Labilibaculum sp. DW002: one gene and its partner. The protein of the gene in region 2 binds, or shares a complex with, the protein of the main gene of each other region. Links are inferred from orthologs where the notes say so. Each region holds a gene or a part of one and is shown on either strand. Other genes may lie near its edges.

Evidence for each region.
Region 1: the proteins of scpA (region 2) and meaB are in contact, whole or in part, in a crystal structure (PDB 8DPB), measured with the Methylorubrum extorquens proteins. The link is inferred for Labilibaculum sp. DW002 from one-to-one orthologs. Residues at the interface, in SOR27001.1 of Methylorubrum extorquens: Glu577, Glu578, Asn579, Asp580, Gly581, Arg582, Arg583, Arg585, His596, Ala604, Ser605, Ala608, Asp609, Gly611, Phe612, Asp613, Val614, Asp615, Ile616, Gly617, Pro618, Leu619, Glu625, Arg628, Gln629, Val631, Glu632, Asn633, Asp634, Glu661; in SOR26638.1 of Methylorubrum extorquens: Arg20, Ala21, Ala24, Arg25, Thr28, Ser32, Arg33, Arg34, His37, Thr98, Gly99, Gly100, Ser101, Ile102, Leu103, Lys106, Thr107, Ala110, Ala113, Ile114, Asp115, Arg116, Ala118, Phe119, Ile120, Arg121, Pro122, Pro124.

What each region holds. Positions count from the first base shown.
Region 1 is NZ_JAKJSC010000002.1:12,420-28,241, reverse strand. What follows is about bases 5,935-8,877. They hold meaB (methylmalonyl Co-A mutase-associated GTPase MeaB), read right to left. Parts: upstream 7,999-8,877; coding sequence 6,871-7,998; downstream 5,935-6,870. Other genes in these bases: L3049_RS11795 (DUF1573 domain-containing protein), read right to left, coding at 8,152-8,877; L3049_RS11805 (redoxin domain-containing protein), read right to left, coding at 5,935-6,779. In the rest of the region: L3049_RS11830 (C1 family peptidase), read right to left, coding at 1-1,364; lpdA (dihydrolipoyl dehydrogenase), read right to left, coding at 1,498-2,892; L3049_RS11820 (metal ABC transporter permease), read right to left, coding at 2,951-3,814; L3049_RS11815 (metal ABC transporter ATP-binding protein), read right to left, coding at 3,818-4,558; L3049_RS11810 (metal ABC transporter solute-binding protein, Zn/Mn family), read right to left, coding at 4,569-5,435; more of L3049_RS11805, read right to left, coding at 5,685-5,934; more of L3049_RS11795, read right to left, coding at 8,878-9,252; L3049_RS11790 (M20 metallopeptidase family protein), read left to right, coding at 9,711-10,892; L3049_RS11785 (DUF362 domain-containing protein), read left to right, coding at 11,095-11,265; L3049_RS11780 (5-formyltetrahydrofolate cyclo-ligase), read right to left, coding at 11,321-11,869; L3049_RS11775 (nitrilase-related carbon-nitrogen hydrolase), read right to left, coding at 11,878-12,651; gliding motility lipoprotein GldB, read right to left, coding at 12,663-13,676; L3049_RS11765 (Crp/Fnr family transcriptional regulator), read left to right, coding at 14,250-14,966; L3049_RS11760 (bifunctional UDP-N-acetylmuramoyl-tripeptide:D-alanyl-D-alanine ligase/alanine racemase), read right to left, coding at 15,152-15,822. UniProt on the Escherichia coli protein: Binds and hydrolyzes GTP. Likely functions as a G-protein chaperone that assists AdoCbl cofactor delivery to the methylmalonyl-CoA mutase (MCM) ScpA and reactivation of the enzyme during catalysis.
Region 2 is NZ_JAKJSC010000001.1:2,611,663-2,627,525, reverse strand. The notes cover bases 6,841-9,824. They hold scpA (methylmalonyl-CoA mutase), read right to left. Parts: upstream 9,419-9,824; coding sequence 7,262-9,418; downstream 6,841-7,261. Other genes in these bases: L3049_RS10435 (methylmalonyl-CoA mutase family protein), read right to left, coding at 9,481-9,824; L3049_RS10445 (hypothetical protein), read right to left, coding at 6,841-7,173. Also shown: L3049_RS10480 (acetyl-CoA hydrolase/transferase family protein), read left to right, coding at 1-584; L3049_RS10475 (tetratricopeptide repeat-containing sensor histidine kinase), read right to left, coding at 656-2,962; L3049_RS10470 (UDP-N-acetylmuramate--L-alanine ligase), read right to left, coding at 3,056-4,423; L3049_RS10465 (MBL fold metallo-hydrolase), read left to right, coding at 4,535-5,377; L3049_RS10460 (hypothetical protein), read right to left, coding at 5,370-5,705; L3049_RS10455 (DUF2752 domain-containing protein), read right to left, coding at 5,736-6,179; L3049_RS10450 (hypothetical protein), read right to left, coding at 6,172-6,630; more of L3049_RS10445, read right to left, coding at 6,664-6,840; more of L3049_RS10435, read right to left, coding at 9,825-11,343; L3049_RS10430 (endonuclease/exonuclease/phosphatase family protein), read right to left, coding at 11,459-12,514; arsC (arsenate reductase (glutaredoxin)), read right to left, coding at 12,595-12,936; L3049_RS10420 (hypothetical protein), read left to right, coding at 13,133-13,339; L3049_RS10410 (outer membrane beta-barrel protein), read left to right, coding at 14,855-15,373; L3049_RS10405 (hypothetical protein), read right to left, coding at 15,447-15,863. UniProt on the Escherichia coli protein: Catalyzes the interconversion of succinyl-CoA and methylmalonyl-CoA. Could be part of a pathway that converts succinate to propionate.

The DNA of each region.
Region 1 (15,822 bases), on a different replicon or contig from region 2:
AATTTTATTGGAGCTGAATTTAAAGCTTTCTGTGCTTTTTCATCCAAGTACTTCTTGTTGATTACAACACGGAACATGTACTCGCTAAACCACTCATCAGTGAAAGTTAAGTAGCCCTTATTTCCAGAAGAAGTTCCCCAAGAGTTTTCGAATTCCCATTTAACTGGTTTCTCATTCTCATCAACATCAACTCCAATTAGAGTCATTGCGTGAGAAGAACCTGATTGACGAGTTAGAATTCGGGCTTTTTTATCCATATCGAACTCAACACCAAAAAGAGAAGCATAATCGTAGGTGTTCATATCCATAACGCCAGCTTTACGATTGTGCTGCTTTCCTACATCACAAGATGCATACATAGCCTGGTTATTTTTGATAGAAGCCATTGCGAATGCCTTAATCTCATCATTTGGTAAGTTTAAGTAAGTCCAATTAATACCTTCAGCAACATTACGGTAGTTTTTGATTTCGTAAACCTTATAATATTCACGAGTTGGATCATTCATAATCATTACCATCTCGTCTTTTGCAAATTCAGGAGCTACAAGAGCCATGAATTCCTGAGGCGTATATTTCTTAGCTTCGCTGATTTTGCCATCAGCATCTTTGTATCTCCAAGTGAAATCAACAGGAGGCTCACCCAAACAAAGTGCTAACATTCTGTACACAGACTTTAGCGCTTCTACTTTTGCAGCTTTCACTTCTTTTGCAGAAGCTTTATCAGCAACCAATTTACGAAGCTTATACCCTTCGCCTCTTAATTTCTCTTTTAACAGGCTATTGATTTCACGTGTCTTGTTACTTACTTTTGTTTCTGGCATTACTTCAGCAGGTACAACACCATATTTCTTAGCTACATTGAAAAATGAATTCCAAACACCACCATCATCAACAGGGCTTTTTAAGTAACGAACAACTTCTCTGTCGTCCATATCTTTATTAGCAGTAGCGATAATGTTCTCAAGGAATAGATTTGACTTTTCGAAGATATCCCAGAAGTAATTGTAGTTATGTGAAAAGTCGAAAGAGTTAAGGTTTAAATCTTTGATAACATTCGGACGAATCGTGTTCATTGATGTGAACATCCAGCAACGCCCAGAGCTCTTTTGGTTGGTAATACCTTTTACGGCAACTCTATACTTGAAAAAATGATCAGTTTTTCCAATTTTACTTCTGTTTAGAGAAAGCTCTCTAATGCTTTCCGAATTGGTAATTGCATTCTGAATTGCTGTATTTGATGCATCTAGAGAAAAACTAGATCGAATATCGTTTAACATTTTAGCATCTACAGTTCCCTTGTTTTGCCCCAAAGACATTCCGCAAAATGCCAAAGCCATAACAGGTACCAATAAAAATTTCTTCATCTGTTTTGTTTTAGTAGGTTGTTGTTCCAAAATTATTCTCACAAACTTAAATAATCTGATTCAAAATCACCCTTATTTCCACAAGAAAAGCCATCCTATTGGATGGCTTTTATATGAAATTATTCTATTTTTCTTAGATATGAATCACTTCATCATAAGCAGCTGCAGCAGCTTCCATTACCGCTTCACTCATGGTTGGGTGAGGGTGGATAGCTTTAATTAACTCGTGACCTGTTGTTTCAAGCTTACGAGCCGTAACCAATTCAGCAATCATTTCGGTTACGTTAGCACCTACCATATGCGCACCTAAAAGCTCGCCATATTTAGCATCGAAAATCAGTTTAACGAAACCTTCGTTTGCACCGGCAGCACTAGCCTTACCCGAAGCAGAGAATGGGAATTTACCCACCTTAATTTCGTGACCGGCTTCCTTAGCCGCTTTCTCAGTTAATCCCATCGAAGCAACTTCAGGTGTGGTATATGTACATCCAGGAATGGTTGTGTAGTCGATAGGCTCAACATTCATTCCCATAATTTTCTCAACACAACAGATCCCTTCAGCCGAAGCAACGTGAGCTAAAGCAGGACCTTCCAGAATATCACCAATAGCATAAACGCCTTCAACATTGGTACGGAAATAGTCATCAACAACAACACGTCCGTTTTTAGTTTCAACACCAGCTTCTTCAAGTCCAATGTTCTCGGTATTTGGTGAAATACCTACGGCAGAAAGAACAATCTCACATTCGTGAACTTCAATCTCACCTTTTTTATTCTTGATGTTTACTTTCAAGTCACCCTCTTCGCCTTCAACCGACTCAACTGAAGATTTCACCATGACTTTAATTTTATTCTTCTTGAAAGAACGTCCCATTTGCTTAGAAACCTCTTCGTCCTCAATAGGAAGAATGGTTGGCATAAACTCAACTAAAGTGACTTGAGTTCCCAAACTTGAGTAGAAGTAAGCAAACTCAGACCCAATAGCACCGGAACCAACAACAATCATCGATTTAGGTAATTTGTCAAGCGTTAGCGCCTTACGGTAACCAATGATTTTTTTACCATCCTGTGGTAAGTTTGGCAATTCGCGAGAGCGAGCACCTGTAGCTAAAATAATGTGCTTAGCCTCGTAGTTTGTTTTGCTACCATCTTCAGCTAAAACCTCCAGCTTTTTGTCAACAGTAAGTTTACCAAAACCATTGATCACAGTAACCTTATTCTTTTTAAGTAAGTACTGAATACCGGCACTCATCTTATTAGCAACCCCACGGCTACGCTCAACTATCTTTTCAAAATCAGGCTTAATTTCACCTTCAACAGCTATACCATAATCAGCAGAATGCTTCATATAATCGTAAACCTGAGCTGATTTTAATAAGGATTTGGTTGGGATACATCCCCAGTTTAAACAAATACCACCTAGTTCAGCACGTTCAACTACGGCAACGTTCATACCCAATTGTGCCCCTCTAATGGCAGCAACATAACCACCTGGTCCACTTCCTACTACTATTAAATCGTAAGTCATTTTTATTTGTGTTGTTTATATTTGTACAAGTATAGTTTACTAATTTAAATCTTCTTTTTTAATTTACCGTGATCTTATTTTCTCGTAAAGAATTATTCTTTCTTTTCACCGAAATCATAATTAACTGAATGATTTTAGCGACAACAAAAAGAATAACAAACGAAAAAATAATAGTGGCTCCCGATGGCGCATTGATCTCATATGAAACCAACAAACCAATAAAAGAACCTAAAATACCAAATCCTATTGAACCCAATATCATTTTCTTAAAATCGCTTGTAAACATCCCAGCAATGGTCTGAGGAATTGTGAGGAAAGAAATAACCAAAATAATTCCTACAACTCTTATGTTTAACACAATGGCTAAAGCCACTAATGATATCATTAAATAATTTAGAAACTGAACAGGAGCCTTTTGTGTTCGTGCAAATTCCTCATCAAAGGCAACAAATAGTATTGGCCTAATAAAAAAGATAAAGATGGTAATGGTAACAATACACAAAGCCAATAACAGATATAAATCTAAAGAGCCTACCGTTAATATATTTCCAAATAAGAAACTCATTAGGTTTGGGGCATAACCAGGTGTCATATAAATGAAAATGATACCCAGAGCCATACCAAGTGCCCAAAGAATACCAATAACTGAATCTTGCCGAACATCAGTTTTTTTCGATACCCATTCGATACCCAAAGCCGAGAATACACCAAATACCGCAGCGCCAAGTACAGGGTTCAAACCTAAAAACCAGGCGATGCCAATTCCCCCAAAGGATGCATGCGTTATACCACCACTAATAAATACAATACGGCGTGCGACAATATAAGTTCCAATTATACCACATGATATACTTGCCAATAAAGCCGCACCTACAGCATTTAAAAAGAAATTATATTGAAACAATTCTATTAATGAATTCATATTTTAATGATGATGCTTTAGTACGCGATGAGGAACTTCGCCATGTGTAATCAAATCGATAGGACAATTATAAGTTTTAAGCTGTTCTTCGTTAATAATGTTCGAATCGTGATAACACAAGCTTCCGTTAACACAGGCTATGGTTTTTACATGTGAACTGATGGTTCCTACATCATGCGAAACAACAATAATAGCCATATGATCGTTGAGCTGATCTAAAACACCATACAATTCCGTTTCGAAATGACTATCAACATAGGTGTCAGGCTCATCTAATATTAAAATCTGTGGATCAGAAATTATGGCTCTACAAAGAAAAACACGTTGCAACTGACCTCCTGATAGTTCTCCAATATTCTTATTTCTAAGGTGAAGAATACCCATTTGAGTCATCAACTCACCGGCGCGAAGCTTATCCTCTTTTCCATATCTTCCGAATAATCTTTTGTGAGACATTAGACCCGAAAGAATAACATCTTTTACCTGAATTGGAAACTTATTATCAATCTGATTGATTTGTGGTAAGTAACCAATATTGCATCGATCATTACCTTCAGGCAAAATTTCACCTTGTATGGTTTTCAATGATCCCAAAATCACCTTAAGTAGAGTTGTTTTTCCTCCTCCATTAGGTCCAATAACGCCTAAGAAATCATTTTCCTTAACTGTGAGGTTCACATCCTTTAAGACAACTTTATTGTCGTAACCAGCAGTTACAGATTTCAGTTCCAGAATATTTTTCATCTGCTCTCTTTCAATCTTTAAGTATATTGATGATGCGCTTCATTTCACTTAGCCAATCTTCTGATAAGGGATCAATCTGAATTACTTCTCCACCAATCTCAGCCATAATTGCCTTGGCATTTTCCACATTAAATTGTTTTTGCACAAAAATCTGATTAATTCCCTTGCTTTTTGCTTCTTCTACCAAATGTTTCATATGAGTAGGAGAAGGTTCTTTTCCATCCAATTCAACCGATATTTGATTCAAACCATAATCTCGGGCCAAATAAGATAAAGCAGGATGAAAAATCATAAATGATTTCCCTTGTTTCGCTTGAAAAGCCTCAAGAGCCATTCGATCCAATTCTTCTAATTCTACTAAAAAGGCATTGTAATTTTTTTCGTATTCACCCTTCTTTTCTGGCGCATATGCAACCAATGTCTCGAATGTATTCTTCGCAATTATTTTAACACTTAAAGGCGATGACCACACATGCGGATCAATTCCACCTTCATGAAAATGGTCGCCATGTTTAACTGCCATTCCTTTTACTAACTCAATTCCTTTTGACAAGTCAACGACCTTAATTTCGCCTGCTCCTTCAATTAAATTAGATAACCATGCATGTTCGAAAGGGATGTGACCAATTCTTAAGTAAGCAATCGATTTTGCTACACCTGTCATTTGCATTGGTGTTGGTTCATAGGTTGCAGGGCTTGCTCCAGGAGGAATCAACACATTAACCTTAAAATCATCGCCAGCGATTCGCTCTATGAAATATTTTTGCGGTAAAATACTTACCGAAAGTAAGTTGTTCTCTTTTTCTATTTTTCCTGATTGACAAGACATTACCACAATGGCAAACAGAAATAAAATAATTTTGTTTATTGTATTCATTTGTACAAAAAAAAGTATTGTTCTATTTAGATCTTATTTAAATAACAAAAGTAGATTATTTTTTGTTTCAACAAAGGAATTTCAACTGAAATCTATATTCATTTTCACAATTTTAACACAAGATTCTACTTTTTCTTACTGGATGGTTTTGTTCATCTTTCCATCAACTGAATTTAGGCAAAATTCATAGGATAACAAAAGCCCGACAGATTAACAATCCGTCGGGCTCAATATCTTATATATTAAAGCTTACTGAAGTAATTTTTCAATAGCAGCTTTCAATTCTTCTCCGTGTAATTTTGTTCCAGCAATGTTTCCATTCTGATCAACCAAAAGAGTAAAAGGTACACCACTTACAGCATAAGACTTTACAACTTTAGAATTCCAATATTGTAAATCAGAAACGTGTTTCCAAATTAACCCATCATCTTCAATTGCTTTCAACCACTTATCTTTATCCTTATCTAAAGAAACACCTAAGAATTCAACACCTTTAGGGCTTAATTCATTGTAAATTTCTACCATATGAGGATTCTCTCTACGACAAGGACCACACCATGATGCCCAAAAATCGATAACAACAACCTTACCTTTAAGGCTAGAAAGACTCAAAGGAGTTCCTTCAGGTGTATTTAAAGTAAAATCAGGAGCTGGTTGACCAACTGCAACTTTTTTCATCGTGTTAATCTTTTCATTAATCTTAACACCATATGAAGATTCTTTTGCAGCTTCCCCTAAAAGGTTATATAAGTCTTCCATTTCTTGTATCTCCATCTGACCAGACATTCTTTGAGCAATAAAGCCAGCAGCAACAGTATTTGCATTTGCTTTCACAAATTCCATATTTGCAGCCGTCTTCACTTCTTCTGACTTATCAAATTCACCACGAATAGAATCTGCAGCAGTTTGATTTTTAGCCTGCATTGCTTTTTGGTATTCCTGATACATGCTTTGCTGCTTCTCTTGAACAGCTTTCTGAGATTCACCAAAAGCAAGCATAATATCTTGATTTGCAGAACCAACAACTTTTGCTTCTCTCAAATTCTCAAGATTTGCATCAACAGAAATTACAGAATTCTCTAAAAACAACTGGATAGCTCCCTTTTGCCCTTCTAATTCAATATAATACATTTCTGGACTTTCTACTGTACCTTCAAAAGAGAAACCATTTTCTCCAATAACAGTAGAATCTACCTTTACTAACTTACTATCTTGAGGTTTAGAAAGGTATACTTTTCCTTCAGTCATACCAGCAACTTTCCCAGTCAACTTATATTGATCTGCAGAGTTACAAGAGGCTAAAAAAAGCCCAATCGCAGAAACCGCGATGAAAATTTTCTTCATTTGATTAAGTATTTTGTTAATATGTTAATTAATTGCTCTAATCTACCAAATTATTCAATTAAATGAAAAGATTTTCGATGAAGCCAATTACTTATTCTTTATTTTTCACTTGATCGTAATAGGTATTCAATAATTTATAAGCTGCAATAAAAGAGCTCATTTCGTCATTTAAAACTTTTGTCTCAAAATCAGGAATCATATTTTTTATCACATTATCGTGATAGAAATTATCACGTAATTGCTCATTAATTGTTTCATACATCCAATATTTAGCTTGTTCACTTCTTCTATTATCGAAGTAGCCATTCTCGAATGTATGCTTGCAATAATCCATAATAGTGTTCCAAATATCGTCAACCCCTTTTTTCTCTATTGAGGAACAGGTTAACACTTTAGGAGACCATTGGGATGGTGACAAAGGAAACAAATGTAAAGCATTTTCGAACTGAACGCGAGCTAACTGTGCTTTGGTTACATTAGATCCATCGCACTTATTAATAGCAATGGCATCTGCCATCTCCATAATACCACGCTTGATCCCTTGTAGCTCATCTCCTGCTCCTGCAATCTGAATCAATAAAAAGAAATCAACCATAGAATGAACAGCTGTTTCTGATTGACCAACACCTACAGTTTCAATAAGAATTGTATCAAAACCTGCAGCTTCACATAGAATTAAGCTCTCTCGTGTTTTACGCGCAACACCACCTAGCGACCCCGCTGAAGGAGAAGGTCGGATATAAGCATGAGGGTCTACAGCCAGTTCCTCCATTCTTGTTTTATCCCCAAGAATACTACCTTTTGTTCGTTCGCTACTCGGGTCTATTGCTAAAACAGCAAGCTTATGTCCCATACTTGTAACATGCTTTCCAAATGCTTCGATAAAAGTACTTTTTCCTGCACCCGGAACACCAGTAATACCAATTCTTGTTGACTTACCAGAATGAGGCAAACAACGCTCAATGATTTCCTGAGCTATTTTTTGATGCTCAAACTTAGCACTCTCAACTAATGTTATGGCCTGACTTAATATAGCCATATTACCATCCAAAATCCCTTTCACAAAGTCATCAACAGTATGCTTTTTTCTTTTCTTCATCTTCAATCGATCCGCTATGCGAGGGTTGATTGAAGGTGGCTTACTTATTCCTGAGTTTACTTTTAAAGCTTTATAATCAGGAGCATTTTCGATATGTTCGTTTTTATTTTTATCTGACATGACAAGAATTTTCCATTCGTTCTAACTGCGAAGTTATAAATATACTAAGTAATGACTTAGCAAAGCAAAGGAAAAATGCATATGTTTATGAGCAACAAAAAAGGCTTTTCCAATGGAAAAGCCTTTTGAATCAATATTTATCTGATCAATTGATTAGTTCATTTTTGGCATTACAACATTTCCTGTGACACGCAATTTTACTTCTGAATCAACAGGATCGTTAGTAATTACAGTAATCATCTTATTTTGACGACCTCTTTTTCCTCTGGAGTTAAAAACAACCTTTAATTCAGATGTTTCACCAGCTTTTATAATTTTTGATTGAGGTGCAATAGCTGTACATCCACAAGAAGCTTTTGTTTTGCGAATCAAAAGATCAGACTTACCCGTATTTTTTATTATAAAAGCATGCTCCGCTTTCTCTCCTTGAGTCAATTCTCCAAAATTAAAAACATTTTTTTCAAACTTTACTTTAGGTGATTTTGCCAATTCATCTTTCGACATTGTCGAAAAATCTTCAATTAAATTAGCGCTAACGGTTAAACGATTTCCTGGCTTGTATTCCTGATTTATTAGAACATCTAAATAATCAATTACAAAACCCCAATCTTTTTTCAGACTTGCGTTATATGATGCAACAATTTTCCCCTTTTGTTTTGGCTGAAGTTTCTCAGGCACCAAACGAAGCGTTAAGTGAGCTGGAACTCTTTTAAATCCAAGACTAATGGCTTTATCGCTATCATTATAAACTTCCATAACACTTTCCTTTACATCTGTATTTTTCACTTTAGTAAAAGAAAGGTGGTTATTCTTTAAACGTAAACCAGACATTTCACGAGGATATAAATCAGCAACCGTTTTTACACGTTCAATTACATTTCCTTTAATTCTCAAAATAGTAATTGCAGGATTTGTATTTGCTGTAATAGTAACCGTTTTACTAAATGGGCCTGGACGATTTTTAGGATCAAAAGTAGCTTTAACAAAACCTTTTTGACCTGGTGCAACAGGTTGCTTGCTCCACTCTGGAGATGTACATCCACACGATGATCTTACATTGTTTATAATAACAGGTTGATTTCCCGTATTAATAAATTCAAATGAGTAAGATGTTTTCCCATCTTCTTCCTTAAATGTTTTGAAATCATGCTCCTTCGAATCAAATTTCATTACTGGTTTCACATTCTGAGCAGAAACAAAAAGTGTGCTTCCCAAAATGGCAACTACCAACAAATAAAATATTTTTTTACTCATATCAATTAAATATTTTAATTACAGTGACTTTGTCTATTACGACAAACTATTTAAAGAGTTATAAATTCTCCCGTAAAATTTGGTTTAAGTATACAAAATTAAAAAAAAATAGCTAAATGGATCTCAGAATATCGTTAAATAGTTGTTAAGCCTAAAAATATTCCACAATGCTATTCCTATCAAGTCTCTAACCATTATTATCATCAATACAATTGTGAAATTAATTGCATTTTCTAAATATCCATTTTAATACAAAACAAAAACCAAACCAAAAATTTCAGTTTAAATATAAAAGAATGAAATTGCCATTGCGAGATAAGACGAGTAATTTCTGTGCTAAACAATTTGTAGATTTGTACTTTATAAAAAATCATGCTGTAAGCCGTAAAGAAAATCTTTGGTATATTTAGCTTGTTTATTGCATTAAACAGATTTTCGAAAAATAAAATTAACCACACATGACCGATTTAAAAACCAAAATTAAGGCATTCTCAAAATCAATTAATGCTGAAATTAAAGATATACGAGCACACTTACATTCCAATCCAGAATTGTCTTTTGTAGAAGTTGAAACTTCAAAATTCATTCAAAATTATTTAAAGAAAATAGGAATCCCTTACAAAAGCGGCTTTGCTAAAACAGGTATTGTTGGGAAAATTGAAGGCAAAAACCCAAACAAAAAGGTAATTGCTTTACGTTCAGATATGGATGCTTTGCCTATTACAGAAAATCCACAAAATAAATATTGTTCTATAAACAATGGTGTAATGCATGCTTGCGGGCACGATTTACACATGGCTAGCTTATTAGGAACTGCTAAAATATTAAGCGAATTTAAAGATGAATGGGAAGGAACCGTTTTGCTTATTTTTCAACCTGGTGAAGAACTATTACCAGGTGGGGCAAAATTAATGATGGAAGAAGGAGCTTTGCAACCCGAACCAGAATGGATTTTAGGACAACATGTTCTTCCGGATATGCCTGCTGGAACAGTTGGTTTCCGATCGGGAATGTACATGGCTTCGGGTGATGAGATTTACTTAAACATTAAAGGTAAAGGAGGCCATGCTGCTATGCCTCACAAATGCACTGACAATGTTCTTATTGCATCTCATATTATCGTTGCATTGCAACAAATAGTAAGCAGACATTGTGATGCCAGAATACCTACGGTACTGTCTTTTGGCAAGATGATTGCCAATGGTGCTACCAATATTATCCCCGAAGAGGTAAAAATAGAAGGTACTTTTAGAACCATGAACGAAGAATGGAGAGCAAAGGCGAAACAGTTAATTACCAACATTGCAAAATCAACAGCTTCTGGAATGGGTGCCGAGTGTGAAGTCGAGATAAGACATGGATATCCTTTTCTTGTTAATGATGAAGATTTAACTCACGAAGCCAAAAAAAATGCAATAGATATACTCGGCGATGACAAGGTTGTGAACATGGATATTAGAATGACAACGGAAGATTTTGGGTTTTACTCGCAAAAATACCCCGTTACCTTCTATCGTTTTGGCGTTAAATCAGACAAAAACGGCTCCTTGCACACTTCAAATTTTGAAGCAAATGATGATTCGTTAGAGACATCGATGAATACAATGGCTTGGTTAGCAATCTCGCACCTAAATAAATAACCCGATCAATGCTTTGACTCAGAGCACATTACAATAATGACATTTTTATCTTCATAGGATAAAACACCTGAAACTCTTATTTTGGTCTACTGTTCACTATTTAATCTCTTTTAAAATAATAGATTTCTACTCCATTTTCTTTTTGAGTTTAAAATATGATATTACATTTGCATTAATTATTAACACTAAAAAATAAAACACAATGGCTTACGTAATTAACGACGATTGTATTTCTTGCGGTTCATGCGAAGGGGAATGTCCAGTTGAAGCGATCTCTATGGGAGATGAGCGTTATGTTATCGATGCAGATCTTTGTACTGACTGTGGTACTTGCGTTGATGCTTGTCCTGTAGAAGCTATTCATCCTGAATAACCGTATCTCTACAGATATTAAAAAAACCGATGATTAGATCATCGGTTTTTTTTATTTAATAAACAATTGCATCCATTTTAATATCGTGTTCATCGATTGGAACATCATCCAAAAGCTGAAAGTGAAAACAAATTCCAACTTTATAAGCACTTAAGGATTGTAACAATCGATCGTAATAAGCTTTTCCTCTACCCATTCTGTTATTTGCTTTATCAAAAGCAACTCCTGGAATTAAAATCAAATCAATTTCATCTTCAGCCATAAATACAGGTCCATCTGGCTCGGGTATTCCATAATTTTCACCATCAACCAATTCCTCTTTCCCTGCAAATACTTTTAAATCCAGCGTTTGCCCTTTAACACTAGGAAGAATAACTTTTTTCTCTTTCGCCCACTTACAAACAAAATCATGTGAAAACACCTCATCCTTCATCGACCAATATAACATGATTGTTCTAGCTTCTTTAAATTCCTTCAAGCTCTCAAGTTTTTCGAGAATAGGCATTGACATTTCCTTACTTTGCTGCTCAGAATAATTTTGCTTAAGCAGTTTTATTTCCTTTCGGATAATTCTTTTTTGTTGGTCGATATCAGCAGTGTTCATTATTGAGGCTATTCGTAAATATCTGTTCGTCTGTCTTCAAAAGCGTTATTCAATGGAGTTATCATTTTGTTCCGCGCAATTAATGGATCAATATCAACAATCAAAACTTCTTCTCCTTTATTCGCTTTAGCAAGAAGCTCTCCTTTTGGATTTGCAATTATTGATTGTCCCGTAAAACAAAGCTCCTTTTCGATTCCAATTCGATTTGCTGTAGCAATGAAAATTCGATTGACCAATGCATAAGAAGGAATAACCGATTGTGCATATGGCAATACCAAATTGGAAGGATGCAAAATAAGATCGACTCCTTTCAAAGCCAATTTACGCCAAACTTCGGGAAACATCCAATCGAAACAAACCAGCATCCCAATTTTCACACCTTTAATTTCAAAAACCGGCAATCCTAAGTTGCCTTGCTTAAATATCTGCTTTTCATTCATGAAAAGATGCAATTTCCGATAAGTTCCTATAATTCCATCCCCATTTAGCAACACCGAAGAATTGTATAAACTATCATTTTCTTTTTCTGCGAAACCAGTAGCAATCGTAAAACCATACAATTTACATTTAGCTTGAAGAAAATCTAGAAATACACTAGACTTAATCGTTTCAGCTAAACTGAAAGCCTCTTCCTTAGAATTAAAATTGTAACCCGAATTCGCTAACTCAGGCAATACAACCAAATCAGCCTTTTTTACTTGCTCTAATAAGTCAGTTAAGACAGCTAAAGTCGCTTTTAGATCTCCAAATACTGGAGCGAATTGAATGATCGCTAGTTTCATGGCAGTTTTCATCAAGGTTGATAGCCAGACTCACGAAGAAGCATTCCGTAATCATTCTCCTTCATCAAATCAACTAAGGTAAATCCTTCATGTTTGTTCATGTACTGCTTTACAATTTGTAAACCAAGCCAAATTCCAGTTCTAGAAGGTGATTCTTGTGGCATTCCTGGAGTAAAAGGACCATCGTTTATATATTTAATAATGGTTCTGTAATCAGTGCTAAACAAATGTTTTTGTTCGATAACATATCCCCACATCAACTCCTGATTTTCAACGCACCACTCAAACTCTGACTCTGAATATTTCAAAATATCTGATTCATTCTTGTCTGGCATCATCGCCTGAACAAAGTATCTTATTTTCCCCTGATAGATCATGTTACTGATTAGATCATCTTTTAGGGGTTGAAAAGGAAATTCGGTTAAGCCATAAGCCAAAACAACATCTTGCGAAATGCGCTCAGGAATCATATTTTCCCTAGCATACATTGGTGTACCCAGATAAGAGTAAAACTCACAATCTTCACCCAAATATTTATCTAAACTAATACCAACCAAATTTTCAGCTACAACTATCGATTGATTAAAACCTGAAATTTGAGCATAAAAATTAGGAACTGGTTTGCTTGGATAATAATACTTCAAGTACTTAAATGCATCTTTTAATTCACTCTCCTCTTTTTCTAAAGAAGGAAATGCTTCCGAAACTCTATTGGCTACCAAAGTCATTGTGGAATCATTTAAAAACTTGTTTAAATATTCCATATAATTTGGATCATTAGAATCTCCTAAACCAATTACTTTATTACTGTACATTGGTAACACATCAATATATCTTTTCCTTAACTGATTAATATCTGGATTCTGCTTCAAGGCAAAAAGCTCTTGATCAAATCGTAGAATCTTAACTTCTAATTGGATATCTGATGTATCAGGTTTTTTAGGACCCGAATTGCACGAAACAAGAAAGGTGAATAGCAGAATTAAAATATTCCTACTTATATTTTTATAGTAATTCAAGTACATTCTTCTGAATTAAATGAGTGCTAACTGTAATTGTGTTTCTCAAAAATATTAAAAATAAGTTAAGTGAAGATTATTGTCCCCTAATATTCTCAAAACAATAATTTCACATCTGAATCTATATTGCTGATCAGAGAAATATCTATTCCCTATTTCGAACACTAAATTACGTCTCGATCAAAAGAATTCGGATTCTTTACCCGATTACGATGTGTTAGACGGCATTTTATTCCGATATATAGAAAAAAATATGTCTTCGGAAGAAATAATTCAATAAGATTTCGAAGCTGAAATCGTATCAAAGACCATTCGAATGGCAAACATGAATGAATACAAAAGATTCCAAACAGCACCTGTTTTACGCGTTTCATCGAAGGCTTTTGGCTTTGATCAAAAAAATACCTTAGTAGAAAAACACTATCCAATGGGTATAAACACCTATAAAATAGCATGTTGTCGAACATTACGTAAATAATGAAATTTTTCTTCATTCGTTTTCTCATTTCATTTCATTTGTATACTTTTGAAGTGTTTTAAAACATACAATGTATTTTAATTTGATATTCCACTTTGTGTATGATTGAGAATGATAGAAAATCGAGAGAGGTTATTTGTGGGGAGGTAATAAACCACCCAAATTCAGTATTTAATGTTCTCACTCCAGAAGAAAAAGAAACGCTGCAACACAATATGAGCTGTAGTTTTTTTAAGAAGGGTGAATACATTTATAAAGAAGGAGAAAAGCCACTCGGTCTTATCTGTTTATCAGATGGTAAGGTTAAAATTTTCAAAGAAGGAGTTGGTGGTCGTGAGCAGATTGTACGTATGGCTAAACCAGTAGGTTTCATCGGTTATAGAGCACTTTTTGCTGAAGAAAACAATATCGCTTCAGCTGTTGCAATCGAAGATTCAGTGACTTGTACGGTAAGCTATGAGATGATTTTGAAGCTTATTAAAACAAATTCAGAACTTTCTTTAAGTATTATCCGATCTTTTGCTACTGAACTGGGTTTCTCTAACAACAGAACAGTAACACTTACTCAAAAGCATATTCGCGGACGTTTGGCTGAATCTTTATTATTCCTTCGTGACACTTACGGTTTCGAGGATGATGGCACAACGATTAAGGTTTATCTTTCAAGAGAAGATATTGCAAACCTATCAAACATGACCACATCTAATGCGATCAGAACACTATCTACATTTGCTAGTGAAGGGGTTATTGCTATTGATGGACGAAAAATCAAAATAATAGATAAAGTAAAACTTGATAGAATTAGCAAACTCGGTTAAAACCTGATTTTCGAAAATATACAAAGCCATCTCGTTAGGGATGGCTTTTCGTTTATATTAAAAACTGATGGTAATATTCAAATGCTTGTGTTAGGGATAGAAACGGATACCCCACAGCGAAGAATGAGTGAGGAGTAGAAGTGAATAGCCCGCCACGAGTTTACGAGGGGAACACCCAAAATATTTTATTCCTGAAAGTAGATCCGTTTTACACGACGAGAAATTGTTGTCAGAATTTCATAAGGAATGGTATCCAACTGCTCAGCCAGCTTGCTAACCAAATAGTCGTCACCAAAAATAGTCACAGCATCTCCTTCTTTAGCGTTCACATTTGTGAGATCGATCATACTCATATCCATACAAACATTGCCAACAACCGGAACTAATTTACCGTTCACCACTACCTTGCCAACTCCATTACTGAGTTTTCTATTAAAGCCGTCGGCATAACCTATTGGAATTACGCCAATGCGTGTATCGCTCTGCAATTGGCCTTTTCGACCATAACCAACCGTATTCTCTTTTGCGACTTCTTTTATTTGAGAGATCGTGGTTTTTAAACTGCTTACATTCATTAATTTTTCTTGATGTGTAGCACTAACTCCATACAGACCAATTCCCAAACGAACCATATCAAATTGTGCCTCTGGGAAGCGTTCTATTCCTGCAGAATTCAAGATATGTTTATCGATATGATAAGGGAAGTGCTTTCTGATTTGTTCGCTCCACAGATTGAACAAATCGATTTGCTGAGCTGTAAAATCATCGTGTTGTGACTCATCTGCTCCTGCTAAATGTGAAAATATTGACTGAATGAAAAAGTGGTCGTTATCCTTAATGGTATCGCCCAATTGTG
Region 2 (15,863 bases):
CATTGGTAGAAAGCGGTGTTGTAAACGGTATGAACAAAAAACTTGATCAAGGTAAAATCGTTGCTGGTTTCTTAATGGGAACTAAAGAACTTTACGATTTCGTTGATGATAATCCAGGTGTTTTGATGATGGATGTTGCTTACACAAATGGCGTACACGTTATTAAGCAAAACCCTAAAGTATGTGCAATTAACTCGGCTCTTTCTATTGATTTAACTGGTCAGGTTTGTGCTGATTCAATCGGAACAACTCACTATTCTGGTGTAGGTGGACAGATTGACTTTACTCGTGGTGCTGCTGCTTCAGAAGGTGGTGTTCCAATTATTGCTATGCCATCTGTAACTGGTAAAGGTGTTTCTAAAATTACACCAACTCTATTGCAAGGATCAGGTGTTGTAACAACTCGTAACAACATGCGTTGGTTTGCTACTGAGCACGGATGTGTTAACCTATTCGGTAAAACACTTCAGCAAAGAGCTAAGGCAATTATTTCTGTTGCTCACCCAGATTTTAGAGAAGAGCTAGATCAAGCTGCTTTCGAAAGATTCGGTTCTCATTACCACTTCGTTGCTAAAAAATACTAATATCGATAGTTTATCGATCAAAATAAAAAAGGCCTCATTCGAGGCCTTTTTTTATGAAGTATTTTTGATGTTTAATGATTAGCTTGAGGAACAGAGCCCATTAATTTATCTGATTTAGGAATGGTAATAAAAAAACTACTTCCTTTTCCTTCTTCACTATCAGCCCAAATCTTCCCGCCATTTTTTTCTACATACTCCTTGCAAAGAAGTAGACCGATACCAGCACCTTTTTCTTGTGCAGTTCCTAAAGCAAGATAGTCATTGTCCAATCGGAATATTTTATGAAGATTTGTTTTGCTCATACCAACACCTTCATCGGTTATTTCTAGCTCAACTAAATACTTTTTTTCTCTTGCCGAAATGGTGATTTTGCCTTCACGATATGAGAATTTAATAGCATTTGACAGTAAGTTTTTAAAGGTTTCGGTCATTGATGCAGTATCTGCGAAGGCTTTTATTGTACTGTCTAAATTGAAAATGATTTTTACATTTTTTTCTATTTGTTGTTCTGACAATTTTGATAAAGAGTAATCTAATAGTTCTTTTAGATTAAAAGCACGAGCAGCAAATTTTGTTTTCCCAGATTGTGAAGCTGACCAAGAAAGGAGCTTTTCGACTAAATCGGAAGTATGAAAAGATAAGTCGCGAATATTCTGGGAAAGATCCTTTTGAGATCCTATCTCTGGTTGCTCAAAGCTTTGAATCAATTTTGAACTCATTACCTTCATGTCATTGAAGGGAGTTCGTAAATCATTCGAAATTATATTGAATATTTTATCTTTAGTAAGGTTTAAGTCTCGTAAGCTAACTTCAGTTTCCTTTAAGCGAGAATTGATTTCCTCTAATTCGGTATTTTTCTCAGTAAGTGCCTGAGTTGCTTCTTTTCTTATTTTGATGTTTTTATTAGCAATGTATCCGATTCCACCAGCTAAAATAATTAAGGCTATAAAAAGGTAAATTACAATAGTCTGCTGACGGCTATAGGCTTTTAAACTCTTAATTTCATTTTTATTTTTTGAGATTTCGTAATTAGCTTCAAACTCTGCAATCTTGCCTTTGTCAATTTGATCAACAATACTATCATATTGCGTACTCGAAAATTCTCTAAAATATTCTAGCGCTTTTTTGTAATCACCTTGATTTGAAAAATATTCAAATAAATTTTCTGATGTGATTTTTTGCAAACTTCGGTCCTTGCATTGATTGGCATGTTCAAAAGCTGAAAGTAGATAAGTCTTAGCTTCTTCGCTAATGAAATATTTCATTAGAATTTCACCTATGCTATTGGAAGAGTAGGCTATTCCTTTTGTATTTCCAATTTGGCGATGCAAATTCAAAGCTATTTTGTGATATTCCAGACTCTTGTCGAAATTATTATAGCTTTCGTACAGTTTCCCAATGGATGAAAAGACATTTGCTTGTTCCTTTAAATCGTTTAATTCATCATATATCTTTAAGGATTCATTATAACTTTTCAAAGAGTAATCTAACTCATTTAGGTCTTTGTATACAGTTCCAATATTTTTTAGAGTTGCTGCAATGTATCTCTTGTTTCCAATCTCTTTTCGTAAGGCTAAAGATTTATTGTAGTAGGAAAGCGATTCATTGTAGTTGTTTAATCGCCAGTAGATGCCGCCTATGTCATTCATGCTGAATGCAATCAGCGTTTTGTCTCCAATTTCTTGTCGTATTTCTAATGCTTTTGCATAATAGTCAAGAGCTTTGTTATACTTGCCAAGGTTTTTGTAAACATTACCAAGGTTGTTTAAAGATGAAGAAATATCAGATTTATCGCCTAGTTTAGATCTAATTTCGAGTGATTTCAGGTAAAATTCCAACGAGCTTGCGTAATCTTTCTTTAGCCAATAAGTACTTCCAATATTATTCAAAGTGTAGGCAACTTCTTTGGGGCTGCCTTCCTTTTGTCTAATTTTTAGGGACTGGTTAAAGTAATTGAGTGCTTCTTCGTGTTTGTTAAGTATTTTATAGATTTCACCAATGTTATTTAGGCAACTAGCAGTGCCCTTGATATCATTAATCTGCCTACGTATTTCAAGCGCTTGAGTTTGACAATCCAAGGCCAATCTGTAATTATTAACTCTTCGATAAAGGTTTCCTAGATTATATAAATTAGATGATTTCTTTATGGGGTCATCTGCAGTAAGTATTACGATTTCTTTTGTGTATTCAACGCTTTTATCTGGATCTATATCGATATATAGACGTGAAAGCTCATTAAGTAAAGCGACTCTTTCTTTACCTGAAGTGCTTATTAGTAATTCTTCGGCCTTTAGAATTTGATCCTGATTTTGTCCGATCAATAAATTGGTCGGAGTTAACAGAAGAATAAATAAAATATATCTAAAGAGTTGAAGCATAGTATTCCTTGGTTTTAGGACTAATCATAGTGTAAAAATAGTATTAATTTAACCATCAGCAACATTGCGTTTCTCAAGGTGCTGAAAGTCAACTTAGTCCTTTTTTTTAGTGATTTTGCTAGCCAGTAGCTTTAGATCTACTCCAGTAAAGTTACCTGAACTCATTAAAAGTACATTTGTGTTGGTAAAGTTCATGGCTAGCAAATCAGAAATTAACAGATCGGAATCTGTATAAACCTTAAGATTATCGCCTCCAAATGCCTCAGCAACCTGTTCTTTAGTAATTGGCTCTAATTTTTTATGAGCGATTGTTTTTGGATCAAAATAAACGAATGCCTGATCAGCGGTACACATGGTATCCTTGTAATGAGGCAGGAATTCCTTTTTTAAACTACTAAATGTATGCAATTCCATACAGGCTATTAGTTTTCTGTTTTGATATTGTTTTTTTACAGCTTGCGTTGTTGCTTGTAATTTTGATGGCGAGTGTGCAAAATCTTGAAAAACACTACAAGTATCATTTTCGTCTAATTTTTGAAGACGGCGAGCTGCTCCAGAAAAATTCTGAATAGAGGAATAAAAATCAAGATCTGAAACACCAATGCTTTTGCAGATGTGGTATGCACCCATTAAATTTTGTAGGTTGTGTTCCCCAAAAATCTCAAGAGCATATTCTTCCGATTTACCTTTTAGTATGGAAAGGTTGTTTTCTACTCTAAACGGATGAGTATTATACGGAATGTAAGTAATATCTTCTCTTTTGTTCTTTAAGATTGTTTGAATGTGCTCATCCTTCTCAAAATAAATCAGACTTCCATCTTTTTGAATTAAATCCGTAAAGATTTCGAATTGTTCTACGTAATTATCAAATGTTGGAAAAACATTAATATGATCCCATGCAATTCCTGTTAGTAAAGCGATGTGTGGATGGTACAAATGAAATTTTGGGCGTGGATCTATGGGAGAGGCAAGGTATTCATCACCTTCAAAAACTGCTATTTTTGCATCCTCACTTAACTTTACCATTGTGTCGAATCCCTCAATTTGAGCACCAACCATATAGTCAAAATCGATATTATTGCATTTTAAAACATGCATAATCATCGAAGTTGTTGTTGTTTTGCCGTGTGAACCACCAATTACCACCCGAGTTTTATCTTTTGTCTGCTCGTATATGTATTCAGGATAAGAGTAGATCTTTAAGCCTAGTTCTTTTGCTTTTAAAAGCTCCGGATTATCTATTCTAGCATGCATACCAAGAATAATAGCATCTATGTCTGAGGTGATTTTATCAGGAAACCATCCCCATTTTTCAGGTAAGAGACCGTATTGTTCCAATCGACTTTTCGAAGGATCGAATATCTCATCATCCGAACCAGTAATATGAAACCCTTTTTTGTGTAAAGCTAAAGCTAAATTGTGCATCGCAGCACCACCAATGGCTATAAAATGTACTCTCATGGAATTTCGTTTTTAAAATCGTATTTTTGACTTGCGTTGAGAAGTCGCCTCTGTAAACTCTGAATTTACAGGAAAAAATAATTTTAAAGATAACATATTTAAGTTAAAATAATGAAAATATATAATATCGAAACGGGTAATTTTAAGTGTGATGGAGGAGCTATGTTTAGCGTTGTACCTAAACTTTATTGGAGCCGAAAATATCCAAGTGATGATGATAATTTATGCAATTGCGCCATGAGAAGTATGCTTGTGGTAGATGGTGAGCGTAAAATATTAATTGATAATGGTACTGGTGATAAGCAAGATGCAGCCTTTTTTGAACATCAACATTTGAATGGTGATGCTAGACTTATTTCTTCTTTAGCAAACGTAGGCTATTCTCCTACAGATATTACCGATGTTGTGTTGACGCACTTGCATTTTGACCATTGTGGTGGCGCTGTAAAGCATAATGAAAATAGGGATGGTTACGAATTGGTATTTCCAAATGCTACACATTGGGTAAGTAGAGCACAGTGGGAAAATTACTTAAATCCTAATATCCGAGAAGCTGACGCTTATTTTAAGGAGAACGTAATGCCCATAAAAGAAGCTGGGAAGCTGCAAATTGTAGAAGAGGAGGGAGAGTTGTTTCCAAATTTTGAGGTGCGATTTGTAAATGGTCACACGCCGGGTTTAATGATATCATTAATTAAGAATGAAGATCGTACTTTGGTTTTTGCTGGTGATTTTATTCCAACAGCGGCTAATGTTCCTGTAAAATGGTTGGCTAGTTACGATTTAAATCCAACTGTATCACTGAGTGAAAAGCAGATCTTTTTAAAAGAGGCTGTAGAAAATAATTACACCTTGTTTTTTCAACATGATATTACCACTGAATGTTGTAGTTTAAAACAAACAGAACGTGGCGTTAAGGTAGATAAATGTTTTGCCTTAGACGAGCTTAAATAAGACTTAGATCACTCTGGTATCCATAATTTATCAGAGTGTTTTCTATGGAATCAATTCTTTCGGTAACAGTCTTTTTTCTGCCAAAATCATTGTAGTTAGAATCAAGAGAATGCAAATAATATTCAATTACTCTAAGCTGGGTTGGGAAAGTTGATATTTCAAATTTCTTTTCCACATCGAGATGATTAATCCCTTTTTGATCCAATAATTCTTGCACAAAATATCCTGCCTTGTTTATCCTTTTAGATAAATTGAGCTCATTAAACACATGTAGAACCATTAAACTGGTCAGCAGTGCAATGCAAAAAATCACAAGTAGTACTGACATAATGTAAGATTTAGTTTAAGAATATTTAACTTACATGTATTCTACGAGAGATTCTTTAAAAAGTTTAATGGTAAACGAAATTAATGGTCTGAAGGCTAGGTAAAAGCCGAAAATTGAGATAAGGATATCTGCAGTAATATAAGGTTTTAGATAGCTGTTTGGAATCTTTATAAAAAAGCTTGAACTTATTCTAAAGCAAAACTGAATCACAAAAAAAAGAAAAATTTGCAATCCATTTGGGTTAAAGTTATTTGCAAGATCAAAATCGCCTCTAACGATAGCCGAAAAGCTTCTGGAAAGTCCGGTTGATGGACTTTCGTAACCTGTTAATTGTGTAAAAAAAGAGGGAACTGGATGCTTACCTCCTTCAGGGGAAAAAAGAGCAGAATAAAGAAAAATACATAGGATTATTCCTGCTAGAATATAGTTAACAATTTTATAATTGTGTTCTGCAGAAATATGAGAACTAGTCATTCTCTATTTTGATTTCAATATTAATGCTATCGGTTTTGATGTGAATTGAGTCAACACAAACTTCGTCTAATTGTTCTTCTAGTTCGTGCAATGCATCTTGTAAGTCTGGGTTGTGAACAGATTCTTCAATTACTTCTTCGATAACATCTTCTACAAAATCTTCAATTTCATCTTCGTTTAAACTTGCAATTCCAACTACAAAAACCAACCACAAAGAGGCAGCTAAAACACCAATTACTGATACGATTAATGCACCAATATTAATTCCGCGTGCACCATTACTTTTATTCGCTTGAGCTAGGCCAATACTGCTTAATACAATTGCAATAACACCAGGGATGATTGCAATAACACCTACACAAGGAATAAATCCCAACATAAAAGTTAAAATACCAAGTATTAATCCAATAATACCAAGTGTTTGTCCAGCATTTGTTCTCTCTTGTTCCATGATTAAGTAGATTGATCCAATAGGGTAAAGGTACTAATTTTTAGAGATAATATTGAAAAGATCTTCCTCAAGTGTTAATTCTGGACTTTCAATTATTCTCCCGATTTCTGTTTTACCTCTATAAATAATCATTATTGGAACAAACTCAACTTGGTTTGCTTTTGCATCATAACTAGGTGATTTTTTATAAGTGTCAAGAGCATGCATTTTAAGTTGAGGAAAGGGGAAGTTTATTTCTTCTAAAATTTTTATGAATCTAGGAACTTCTCGGTGGCTATCGTGGCACCAGGATCCAAAAATTAAATTAATAGAAATGTTTGATAGTTTTTGATCCGTTAGTTGTTTTAGTTTTTCTTCTTTTATTTGGTAGGATTTATATTCCGGAGCATACCAATCTTTACAGAGGTCCATTTGGAAAGCTTCAAGGTTAACTTGTCCGTAAAGAATTTGTTTTTCTATTCGAGAATCTTCTATCGTTTTATTTTGCGCTTGAAGGCTAATCGTAAGTATAGAAAGTAAAATTAGTAAGCTTAGTTTTTTCATTGCACTCATATTTAATTGAGGTAGAAATATAGCACAAAAAAAAGACAGGAACATTGTTCCTGTCTTTAAATATAGTGTAATAAAAGAACTAGTCTTTGTATTGCTCAATTAGGATGTCAAGCATCTGGATAGCACATTTTGATACTTTGGTACCAGGACCAAATACACCAACAACACCAGCTTCGTATAAGAAATCGTAATCCTGAGCTGGAATAACACCACCTGCAGTAACCATGATATCTTCACGACCCAATTTCTTCAATTCCTCGATAATAGCAGGAACCAAAGTCTTGTGACCAGCAGCCAATGAAGAAACACCAACGATGTGTACATCATTCTCTACAGCTTGCTTAGCAGACTCTTCCGGAGTTTGGAACAGTGGTCCCATATCAACGTCAAATCCTATATCAGCAAAACCAGTAGCAACAACTTTACCACCACGGTCGTGACCGTCCTGACCCATTTTTGCAACCATGATACGAGGACGACGTCCTGACAATTCTGCAAATTTATCAGCTAACTCTTTCGCTTTAGCGAAGTCAGCATCTTGTTTTGATTCTGATGAATACACGCCTGATACAGTTCTAATTACAGCTTTATATCTTCCACATACTTCTTCACATGCATCTGAAATCTCACCTAACGAAGCACGTAATTGTGCAGCCTTAACAGCAAGATCCAATAGGTTACCTTCGCCACCATTTGCACATGCAGTAATCGCTTTAAGAGCAGCTTTAACAGCAGCCTCATCACGGTTAGCACGAAGCTTATTCAATCTTTCGATTTGAGCAGTACGTACAGCAGTATTATCTACTTCAAGAATATCCAATGGATCTTCTTTCTCCAGACGGTACTTGTTAGTTCCTACAATAGTTTGAGTATTAGCGTCAATCTTAGCTTGAGTACGAGCAGCCGCTTCTTCGATACGAAGTTTTGGAATACCAGACTCAATTGCTTTAGACATACCACCTAATTTCTCAACCTCTTCGATATGAGCCCAAGCTTTGTCTACCAACTCCTGAGTCAATGACTCAACGTAGTATGAACCAGCCCAAGGATCTACAGCCTTACAGATTGTAGTCTCATCTTGAATATAAATTTGAGTATTACGAGCAATACGTGCAGAGAAGTCAGTTGGCAATGCAATCGCCTCATCCAATGCATTTGTATGCAACGACTGAGTGTGACCCAATGCAGCAGCCATAGCCTCGATACAAGTACGTCCAACGTTGTTGAAAGGATCCTGCTCAGTTAATGACCAACCTGAAGTCTGTGAGTGAGTACGCAATGCCATTGACTTAGGGTTCTTAGGATTGAATTGTTTTACAATCTTAGACCAAAGTAAACGACCAGCACGCATCTTAGCAATCTCCATAAAGTGATTCATTCCAATCGCCCAGAAGAAAGACAAACGAGGAGCAAAAGCATCAACGTCCATACCTGCAGCAACACCTTTCTTCAAGTACTCAAGACCATCAGCAAGAGTGTAAGCTAACTCGATATCTGCGGTTGCACCTGCTTCTTGCATGTGGTAACCTGAGATAGAAATAGAGTTAAACTTAGGCATCTTCTGAGAAGTAAATTCGAAGATGTCAGCAATAATTTTCATTGAAAACTCTGGTGGGTAAATGTAAGTATTACGCACCATGAATTCCTTAAGGATATCATTTTGGATGGTTCCTGAAAGTTCTTCCAACTTAGCTCCTTGCTCCAAACCTGCAACAATATAGAAAGCCAATACTGGAAGTACAGCACCATTCATAGTCATAGAAACAGACATCTTATTCAATGGAATTTGATCGAAAAGGATCTCCATATCAAGAATAGAGTCAATAGCAACACCTGCTTTACCAACATCACCAACTACACGAGCGTGATCTGAATCATAACCACGGTGTGTAGCCAAGTCAAATGCTACAGAAAGACCTTTCTGACCAGCAGCAAGGTTACGACGGTAGAATGCATTTGATTCTTCAGCAGTAGAGAAACCTGCGTACTGACGAACTGTCCAAGGACGCAAAGGATACATAGCTGAATAAGGTCCACGTAGGAATGGTGGTAAACCTGAAACATAGTTCAAGTGCTCCATACCTTCTAAATCTTCCTTGTTAAAAGCTGTTTTAACCGGAATTTGCTCTGGTGTCATCCAAGATTTTTCAATGCCGTTTTCCTTTTCCCATTCCTGAGAAGTAGCAGCAGCTCTTTGAGATGACTTGATATTTATATCTTTAAAATTTGGTTTCATTTTTTCTGTTTTTATCCTGTAGAGACGTAGCATGCTACGTCTTTACCGTGCAACATCTCTAATTAAATTCCAAGATTAGCTTGGTAAGCTTTTAAAGTTTCAAGAACGTTAGATTTCACGTTAACGAAGTTCTCGATACCTTTAGCTTTTAACTCGTCAGCACATGCAGGAGCACCTGCTACAACAAGAGTTGCGCTTCCTTTAAGTGCTTCGAAAAGCTCAGGAGCGATAGTTGCGTACTCATCATCTGATGAACAAATAACAACAATCTTAGCGTTCTTCTCTGTTACGAATTTCACACCTTCTTCAACCGAAGTAAAACCATTGTGGTCTTCAACATCGAATCCAGCACAAGCGAAGAAGTTACATGCAAACTGTGCACGAGCCTTACGCATATTCAAGTTTCCGATAGGGAACATCATCACCTTAGGACGACCATTTTCCTTAGCGTAAATATCAGTTTTGTTACGAAGAGTTTCGAAAGCCTGAGCACCACGGTATGGCTTCAATGTTTCGCAAACTGCGTTGTCAGCAGTTTTATCTTCTGGAGAAAGAGTTGCTTCTGGAATGGTTTCAAGAACCTCACCGAAGTTAGGGAATTGATTTGTTCCTAAGAAGTTTTCTTTACGAGTCGCAATAGCTAAATCTCTCTTCTGAGCAGTAGCCTTAATTGTTTCCTGAATGAATCCAGCTTTGAAAGCAGCAAGGTATCCACCTTTGTCTTCAACAGCTAAGAATAATTTCCAAGCCTCATCAGCGATTGATTCAGTTAATGACTCAATATAGTATGAACCAGCAGCAGGGTCAGCAATCTTACCCAAGTGCGATTCTTCTTTTAATAATAATTGTTGGTTACGAGCAATTCTTTCGGAGAATACTGAAGATTCAGCATAAACAGAATCGAAAGGTTTCACTGTGAATGAATCCAAACCACCTAAAACAGCAGACATAGATTCAGTTTGAGTACGCAACATGTTCACATAAGGATCATAAACAGACTTGTTCCACTCTGAAGTTTCACCATGTACAAACATTTTACAAACAGTTTCGTTTGAAGCACCAAATGCTTTAACGATGTTTGCCCATAGCATACGACCAGCTCTTAACTTAGCAATCTCCATGAAATACTTAGAGCTTGTTGCAAAGTTGAAACGCATTTTAGGAGCAACTTCGTCCACTGAAAGACCAGCTTCGATCATTTTTCCTAAATACTCAGCACCCGATGCTAAAGAGAAACCTAATTCTTCAACAATTGAAGATCCGGAGTTGTTGAATACACTACCTGTAACTGCAATAACTTTGTAGTTAGGAAGAGCCTTAGCAGCTTCAACAGCTTCTTTCACATATGCGAAAGCGCTCTCTTCAGTTCCACAATAGTTACCTACTGTACTGAACCCTTTAATAACATCGATAGCAACACCACCTTGAACCTTGTCTAAAGCAATACCTTTTTCAGTAGCTAATGCTTGTAGGTTTTGAAGAAGCTCAACAGAAGAATGTGTCTTTTCGAAGTTAATCTCAACACAATCCATATAGATACCTTCTAATAAAGTAGCTAATTCTTCTTTGCTGATAGATTTCCAGTTAAGAACGAATCCTACTGAATCGATACCTTTGTTTAAGATGTCCAACGCTTTTTCGTTAGCTGCTTTTACATCTTCAACAATAATATCCTGGCGAACTAACCAATCATTGTTATCCTTCTTGTTTCCACGAACATATGGAAAATCTCCAGGATAAGTATTCATGAAGGCTTTGTCATCCATGTTCTCCAGTCTGTAGAAAGGCTGTACATTGAATCCTTCATTCGTTCTCCAAACTAACTTTCTATCGTAGTCAGCCCCTTTAAGATCTTTAGTGATTTTGTCAATCCACTCTTGAGTTGATTGAGGAGCAAAGTCACTAAAAAGTTTATTATCTGCCATAACTGTAACTGTTAATGTAACTGTTTTAAAATTAGAGCCTAAAAATAAGGCCTTTTTATCACTTAGGGAAAGTTTAAAAAATGTTCTTAATCATACTTTTAGAACATGAAAAACTCTATTGTTTTGTGTTAAATTCTACTATAATCGGAGCATGGTCAGACACTTGCATCCACTGTTGGAGTGTTGTGCCACTGTTTGGAATAAATGCTCCATTGGTAAAAAGGAAATCTAACTTGCGATTCCAGTACCCATTTTTGTCTGTTGTATGCGTAAAGTGCTTCGAATTGTCATTTTTATAATCCTCTAATAATATCGCCGGATTATAATCTTCATAAAATGGGATCATCCAATCGGTTTCTTCTGCATAATTATCTGCTTCAAAATCTCCATCGGTACAAGCCGAATCATCAAATTGGCTAGTTTGTTTGCTGTAAGGCGGAAGGGAATTAAAGTCTCCACCAAATATGAATCGTTCACCATTTTGTTTTAGAGAATCGATATGTGACTTAATAATATCCAGTTGTTTTTTCTTTGTATCATCTTTTGCATAAGCAGATGCGTGAGTTGTAAGCAGGTGTAAGGTCTTACCTTCATGCTCTAGCTTAATTCCCAAGATATTCCTTTTTAGATAAAAGTAACGAACGATAAAATTTTGCGATTTAATTAAAGGAAGTGTTATGCGTTTTGCATCGGTAAACTTCCATTTCGATAAAATAGCATTTCCCGAATCCATTTTACCGATTCCATCGCTAGGAATGTGTTTGGCTTTCCATTGCGAAGCGTAGGCTGCAAAATTAAAATCAGTATTGTCAAGCAAATATTGAACTTGATCTACAAAGGCACTTCGTTTTGCATTTACATCTGCCTCCTGTATCATTAAAATGTCAGGATTTACTTCACGGATTTTTTCAGCCACAGCTGACATGTTTTCCAAAACTTCAGATTCTTCCATAATCACCCTTTCTCCGTGGCAATCGAAGAAGAAATCGATTCGACCCCCTCCAAATTTAATGTTCCATGTCATTACTTTTAATGTGTCAGGAAAAGCAAATTCTTTCTGTTCGATACTTTCATATAGCGATACTTCGTCTCCTATTTTAGTTGCAAAAGGATCACAAGCTGCGAAAAGTAAGATTAATAATACGAGATATATTTTTCCAAATTTATTCATGTCATTATATTACAATGAGTAAATCCATAAACATAGAAAATCAAATATGATTGTGATAATTGGTTGATAGAGAGTATTTCTTAGAGAATTTCTTCCATTGTTTCAGCAGGAACAGCAAATATTGCTCTGTGATCATTAACCACAATTGGTCTTTGAATTAGATTTGGGAATTCGATTAGAATTTTAATCCATTCATCGTCGTTAAAATTTTTACCCTTAAAGTCTGTTTTGTAGATTTTTTCATGAGTTCGAATGATTTCAACAGGTTTCTTTGCCATTCTCATCAATACGTCGGCAAGTTCTGCTTCTGTATATTCTTCTTTCAGGTACAAACGGATTTCAGGCTCTAAGCCTTTGTCTTGTAGGTATTTTAATCCAGCTCTACTTTTAGAACAACGAGGATTGTGATATATTTTTAACATGTTTAATTCTGGTTTATAGTTTAAAGTGATACAAATATACGTCTTTCAGCTTTATCGAGGAGAATTGAATTTGTGTTTTGTAAATTAAAAAAAAAGCTTGAAAAATTAATTTAGGAAAGAATTGTCAGTCGTAAGACAAAATTATTCATTATTCTTTACTAAGTTTGAATTATATAAATAGATATATAACTACAGTATGGTAAAGCAATTCATATCAAATAGGAAATTTGAATTAATTGGTGGTCTAGTAGGCCTTTTAGGAGGATTTCTTTATTGGAAATATGTTGGATGTGTAAGTGGAACTTGCGTAATACAGGCCAATTGGTATACAATGGTTCCTTACGGGGTGTTGTTCGGAGTTTTAATTGGAGGGATGTTTAAACCCAAAAAAACAAAAGAGTAGAGACGTTGCAGGTAACGTCCCTACGGTATTTTATTTTTTTTCGTCATTACTAAATTCCATTAGGAATGCTTTAATGAATCCATCCAAATCACCATCTAAAACGGCTTGAACATTGGATGTTTCGTGGCCTGTTCTCACATCCTTAACTAGCTTGTAAGGTTGCATTACATAGGACCGAATTTGCGATCCCCATTCAATTTTCTTTTTAGAACCTTCAATTTTATCAGTCTCTTCCTGACGTTTTCTTAGTTCCAATTCGTACAACTGCGATTTTAGCAATCGAAGTGCATTTTCACGATTTCCGTGTTGTGAACGGGTTTCGGTATTTTCAATAATAATGCCAGTAGGAGCATGTCGTAATCGCACACCAGTTTCTACCTTGTTCACATTCTGTCCACCTGCACCACCTGAACGAAATGTATCCCAAGAAATATCAGCAGGATTAATTTCAATTTCGATCGTATCATCAATGGCAGGATATACATAGACCGATGCAAAAGTGGTCATTCGTTTGTTGGCAGAATTAAACGGAGAAAGGCGAACCAAACGGTGTACACCATTTTCCGATTTAAGATATCCGTAAGCAAAATCGCCTTCAATTTCGATAGTTGCCGACTTTATTCCAGCTTCGTCACCTTCCTGATATTCTAAGGAAGTCACCTTATAGCCATGAGCTTCACCATATCGTAAATACATTCGATAAAGCATTTCGCACCAATCACAACTCTCAGTACCACCAGCACCCGAATTTATTTTCAGAATAGCACCTAGCTTATCCTCATCTTTCCCGAGCATATTTTTAAGCTCTAAAGCTTCAATTAATGTTTCGCTTGAAGCAAATTGCTCATCAACTTCTTCTGGAGATGCTTCATCTTCTTTGGCAAAATCAAACAAAATCTGAAGGTCATCAATGGCTTCTTTTATCTCATTGTATGATTCTACCCAAGATTTTATTCCACGAAGCTTTTTCATTTGAACTTCGGCCTCTTTTGGATTGTCCCAAAAACCTGGAGCCTGAGTTCTCATTTCATCTTCTTGTATCTGTATTAATTTGGCATCAATGTCAAAGATACCTCCTTAACGCTGCCGTGCGTTCCGCTAAATCTTTTAGCTGGTCTATTGTTATCATTCTTGAATTTTATAATTGAGATGTAAAGGTAGTCAACAGTGAGCAATTAACAAGGATCGGTTGTTGATTGAATAAAAATTCGAATTGACTTGAAATTAATAGTAAGGATACTTCCTTAACACTTTGGTGCGTCCCACTAATTGTTTTAGATCTGATAAAGTGATGCATATGTTAAATTTATAGGGTGTGAATTTGCCGAAAAAGAAATTTACTTAAATGGATATTTAAAAGAAGTAATGTTTTATGTTAATATCCAAGTTGTGCAACATGTTTATAGTGAGGCTTATTTGTTGTGCGTGTGGAGAAATGCTTATTTTTCTTTCATTAAAAATAATATTAATCTTATTTTTAATAAGTAAAACAACATTAAACCTAAAAATTAAGTTATGAAAAAGAAGATTTTATTGGTATTTGCAATTTTTGCAATGTTATTGGTAGGTCAAGAGGTAAGCGCTCAAATGAAATTGGGAGGTAATCTTGTATTTGGAACTAAGCTTTCTATTGATGATGACGGAAGTGATAAAGCCGCATTTGGAATTGGAGTTAAAGGATTGTATGAGTTGAATGAATCATTTTCAATTGCCCCTGGGTTCACTTATTTTCTTCCAAGTTCTCCAGATGGTATAGATGTATCTTATTATGTGTTAGATGCAGATGCTCAGTATAATTTCGTAAAAAATGAGTCTTTAAAAGTATATGCAATTGGAGGATTGAATTATTCATATGCAGATGTTTCAATTGATTTGGGTGAATTTGGAGATCTTGGTGGTTCCGATTCAAAAGTAGGCTTGAATTTAGGTATTGGAGCGAGAACTGGAGGAGATGTTCAGTTTTTTGGAGACCTTAAGTACAATTCAGCTTATGAGAATATTAACCTAGCTGTTGGTGTGTTATTTAATTTATAATAGGCCAATTTTTTAGATGTAAAAAGACCATTTCTTTATTAGAAATGGTCTTTCTTATTGTGGGTGTTTTTTATTAAAATCCTCTCTGCTTAGCTTCCAGCTTTTGCATTTCAGCTTCATAAGTTTCTTTAAACTTATTGTAATCGTAATCCACTTTTAATTTCTCATCCTGAGATAATTTCTGCTCGATTGCTTTTTCCAAATCATCAGCGCTCATTTCAATAGCAATATAAGTCTTGTATTTGCTTTGAGCAGTACGAGTTTGCTTCTCACAAATCACTTTAATGTTATTCAATTGCTGATTGATCACCTCACGAGTTAAGCCTTCGAAACGTTCTTCAACCTGCTCAACATTATTCAACTCTGTTGAATTCACGTAATTATCAATCGTTCCTTTGATTGTAGATGCAACCAAAGAAGCCAACTCAGCACGAGCATTGGTTCCTGCTTTCTTCTTCGAAACCATTTGATCTAAACTCTCACCTATTGC